Regions from separate parts of the Pseudoalteromonas sp. APC 3495 genome, predicted to be linked through region 1. Evidence: predicted binding sites of a transcription regulator. Region 1 holds the regulator's gene; the other holds the start of a gene.

Evidence for each region. The regulator sigma-54, encoded in region 1, starts transcription at its own class of promoters, with help from an activator protein. The targets are predictions, from matches to a motif close to GTTGGCACGNNNNTNGNNT.
Region 2: the regulator sigma-54 is predicted to act here: its motif matches at 1,058-1,076, upstream of QL984_RS16365 (BON domain-containing protein).

What each region holds. Positions count from the first base shown of each region.
Region 1 covers NZ_JASDDA010000009.1:34,454-36,862, forward strand. Annotated here, with positions in the region: gene QL984_RS05570 (RNA polymerase factor sigma-54) at 249-1,748, shown strand; gene hpf (ribosome hibernation promoting factor) at 1,775-2,062, shown strand; gene ptsN (PTS IIA-like nitrogen regulatory protein PtsN) at 2,067-2,409, shown strand, end outside.
Region 2 covers NZ_JASDDA010000055.1:1-2,409, reverse strand. Annotated here, with positions in the region: gene QL984_RS16375 (VOC family protein) at 1-86, shown strand, start outside; gene QL984_RS16370 (LiaF domain-containing protein) at 133-798, opposite strand; gene QL984_RS16365 (BON domain-containing protein) at 1,112-1,681, shown strand; gene QL984_RS16360 (YqaE/Pmp3 family membrane protein) at 1,746-1,904, shown strand; tRNA gene QL984_RS16355 (tRNA-Ile) at 2,182-2,258, shown strand.

The DNA.
Region 1 (2,409 bases):
AATAGGCGATAACGCAGCATCAATGCCAAACAGGCGCTGCCCTTCGGGTTCTGCCTAGGGACGATTTACTCTTTGTTGCCTACATGGATGTAGGTAAGGAGCGTGAGCAGGACGCGGAAGCTTTGCTCGGTTTTGACTTAGCCCACTAGGTTACAAACCTCGCGCCGCAATTAAACCGCCCCTAGTTTGAACAAATTTTAATCCGTAAAGGTCAACAGACCGTAATTTAAAAGGATTGTTAGAGATAAATGAGGCAATCATTACAGCTGCGCATGGGCCAGCAACTTACAATGACTCCACAGTTGCAACAAGCAATTCGCTTATTGCAACTCAGTACATTGGATCTCCAGCAAGAAATTCAAGAAGCGCTCGATAGCAACCCCTTGCTTGAAGTTGAAGAACACGATTACAGCGAAGACACTGCAGGTAAAAACGAACAAAAAGCCGATAACGATGACTTAACGCTAAGTGCCTCAGCTGACGATAAACCTAGCGAGGATGAGCAAGATAGCGGCGAAGCAATGACCAAAGACACCATTAGCGATGATATGGCTATGGATGTTACTTGGGATGAATATATGAGCGCTGCGCCTGCCTCTTCATCGGGCCCAATGCCAGAAGATGAATCTATTTATCAAGGCTCTTCGACTGAAACGCTGCATGAGTATTTAATGTGGCAACTTCAACTGACGCCGTTTAGTCCTACCGATGAAGCGATAGCTATTGCAATTGTAGAAGCTGTGGACGACTCAGGGATTCTAACCCTTAGCTGTGAAGAAATATTAGAAAGCTTTAACCAAGAAAACGACGGCGAAGATGAAGTTGAACTTGACGAAATAGAAGCGGTACTAAAGCGTATTCAACTATTTGATCCAGTGGGAATAGCCGCGCGTAGTTTACAAGAGTGCTTGTGTATTCAGCTAAATCAATTTGATAAAGACACACCTTTTTTAAACGAAACAAAAATGATCTTAACCGATCATATTGATTTACTTGCTGCACGTGACTATCGCACGTTGATGAAAAAAACAAAGCTTAAAGAAGATGAGCTTAAAGAAATCATGACGTTGATTCATACGCTCAGCCCAAAACCGGCAGACACTATTGTTAGAGAAGAGTCTGAATACGTTATTCCTGATGTGTCGGTTAAAAAAGTTAAAGGTCGTTGGGTAGTTGAATTAAACCCAGATAGCATGCCTAAGATCAGAGTAAATAGCCAATATGCAGCTATGTCGCGTACGGTTAAATCAAGTGGTGATAGCCAGTTTATTCGCTCGCACTTACAAGAGGCTAAATGGTTTATAAAAAGCTTAGAAAGTAGAAATGACACGCTACTTAAAGTAACCAACTGTATTGTGCAACAGCAACAGGCCTTTTTTGAACACGGTCCTGAGGCTATGAAGCCTATGGTGCTTAACGATGTGGCTGAAATGGTGGAAATGCACGAGTCGACTATATCGCGTGTTACTACGCAAAAATACATGCATACACCACGTGGCATTTTTGAGCTTAAATATTTCTTTTCAAGCCATGTAAGTACTGAAAATGGTGGCGAATGTTCATCAACAGCAATACGTGCATTAATTAAAAAATTAATCGCTGCAGAAAACTCAGCTAAACCATTGAGTGATAGTAAAATTGCAGATATATTGGCAGAGCAAGGAATTAAAGTAGCGAGGAGAACCATTGCAAAATATCGCGAATCTCTAGCTATTCCCCCGTCTAATCAACGTAAAAGTTTGATTTAAGGCGTACAACAAAGAGGAAAATGTTTATGCAACTGAATTTAACTGGTCGCCATGTAGATATTACCGACTCGCTTAGAGACTACGTAAATAGTAAATTTTCGAAGTTACAGAGGCACACTGATCACATAACGAATGTGCACGTTATTCTCGATGTAGAAAAACTAAACCAAAAAGCTGAAGCAACCGTTCATGTTAGTGGCGCTGAGATTTTTGCCTCTACTGAGCATCAAGATATGTATGCCGCTATAGACTCGCTCATTGACAAGCTAGATCGTCAAGTAATTAAACACAAAGAGAAACTTGCTCGACACTAACACTATGAAACTAAGCTCACTTATCTGTCAGGACTGCAGTAAAGCTGCGGTCCTTTTTAATAGTAAAAAAAGAATTTTAGAATTTATCAGTGAATTGGCTCACAATAAGCTGCCCTATTTAACACAACAAGATATTCTTAATGCATTAACTGCAAGAGAAAAGCTTGGAAGTACAGGCATTGGCCGAGGCATTGCTATTCCACATGGTCGCATGAGTGGAGCTCAAGAGCCCCTTGCTTTGATTTTAGTGAGCGAAACAGCTATTAATTTTGATGCGATTGATAACCGGCCGGTTGACATTTTTGTCGCGTTAATTGTTCCCGATGGCGATAATCAGCAGCATTTGA
Region 2 (2,409 bases), on a different contig from region 1:
TTTATTATATTGATCCCGCAGGGTTTGAAGTTGAGTTTGTAGAGTACATGAGTGATGTACCTATTGAGCGAAATAACGACTTATAATATGAATGAAGCCAACGATTATGGCTTCATTCAATGTTTAGCATATTTAATAATGTTTACCATTCATGCCAAGTTGAGTTTTTAGATCATTTGCAAAGCTAATAAATTTTTCTTTAATAGTGCGTTTAACTTTAACTTCCACAGAGCCTAAAACAGTTTTTCCTTCAATGTGAATCGTTGGCCCTTGGCGCTTATTAAGTGACACTGTTTTATTTTCAAAACTGCCTAAAATACAAAACATTTTAGAAACTACATTAACGTGCTCTGGTACATATATTTCTTCGCTGCCAAAATAACAATTAACGTGAATAGTGACATGTTGGTGGGTAAAAATCGCATCTGTAAAATCAAGATTGATTGACCCCATGTAGTTTTCTATATAAATGTTTTGAGGAACTACCCATTGGCCGCTTCGTTCACTTGAACCAAGAATGCTTCTTAATGTAAGTGGCTCTTCATCAGTCTCATGCTGCGCGCTATAATTAGGTGCAAACTGAGAGTGCTTTTGCGCCTTATATTGCTGGTCAGTATTTAAAGTTAAATCTTCAACGAGATCCATAAGTGCTTTATTGTCACTCGCTGCCATGGCGTCGTCTAAGCGCCTTTCAAATGCTTCTACAGAAATAACACCATGGCTGTAGTTATAAATGAGCTGATCAATCACTTGCTCACGAACTTGCTCAATAGGGCGGTCTTCAATTTTAACAGACATTTAAATTATCCTTTTATGATTGCTGGTTATTTCAAAGCAAGCCTTATACCAAATATTAAATTGTTTAAATTCAGTGGTTTATGATTTTGGGTTTTTGATTCTTTATTATATTAACGACAGATTAACCAAATATACAATTATTTAGTAAGTTTCGCTATTCGAGAAACTTTTACGCAATAGTCTGTAAATGTTTACTTAGTAGGTTTAAGCCAACATCTACTATTTTAAATTAAGCTATTGAAATTAAAGGTTAAAAAATGTTGGCCCGATGCTCGCATTAGCTTAAGTGTCTTTAATCAAAAGGAGAACGATTATGAAAACATTTAATAAGTCTATGATTGCAGCCCTAGTATTAGGAACAACCGCAATGGGCGCTCAGGCAAGCAGTTGGGAAAACGAAAGCAAAGATGCTTGGATTGATGGGAAAGCAGAAACAGTATTGCTTATGAACACCAATCTAAATAACTTTGATATCAACACGGACGTAAAAAACGGCAAGGTAATGCTAACAGGTAAAGTAAACAGCGAAGTAGATAAAGAGCTTGCTGAAGAACTCGTGCTAAGCCTAGATGGTGTAACTGACGTTGAAAACAGTCTAACTGTGGTAAAAAACACCGACATGAAGAAGCATGATTCTGAAATGATGGGTAACGACACTGAAAGTGATTTAACAGATGCTAAAATCACTACAGTGATCACAACACGTTACTTATTTGATTCTGAAGTAGGTGGTACAGACATTGATGTTGATACCGATAATGGTGTGGTAACTCTTAAAGGTACAGTTGAGTCTGATGCTGAAAAGCAATTAGCGATGGAAATTGCTAAAAACGCTGAAGATGTTCGCAAGGTAGTTGATGAATTAACTGTTATTGCAGAATAATACACTATACTAAAGCCCAGCCCTGCTGGGCTTTTTGCTTTGCTAACATTATAAGGATTAAATTATGGATATCATTAGAATTATTTTTTCTATTTTATTACCACCACTGGGTGTGTTTTTACAGGTAGGACTAGGGATGCATTTTTGGTTAAATATTTTGCTAACTTTGCTCGGCTATTTCCCTGGATTAATTCATGCGATTTACATTATTGCCAAAAAATAATGTAGCAGCATAGCAGGACATTTAATACTGAGTTGCTAAGTGCTCCCAAAGGTATGTGAATTAGTTACTCAGGCTGCTATTAATAAATGGATTTGTTTTACAAAACTCATCACTAACAAAACCTCAAAGCCTACTATTTGAGCAGTTAGCCCCTTGATTGCTAAAATAAAGCTTTTTGCTAGTGACAAGCCCCTAAAAACTTTTTATACTGCAACCCGCTTTAGTCGCTCTGTGGCTAAATGCTTCAAAAATTAACTGCTTACAGTTATACAGAGATGGCCCCTTAGCTCAGTTGGTTAGAGCACACGACTCATAATCGTTAGGTCCCCAGTTCGAGTCTGGGAGGGGCCACCACTTTTACAAGCTTCCCAAGTAAATAGAAACTCACCTTCCTAGTTTATAAAACTTCATTTCTATTACTTCTATTGTATTTTTATCAGCGCACTGATTTTTTTATTAATTTTATTGAATACATTGCAATAAACACAGTTGAATCTACTATTAA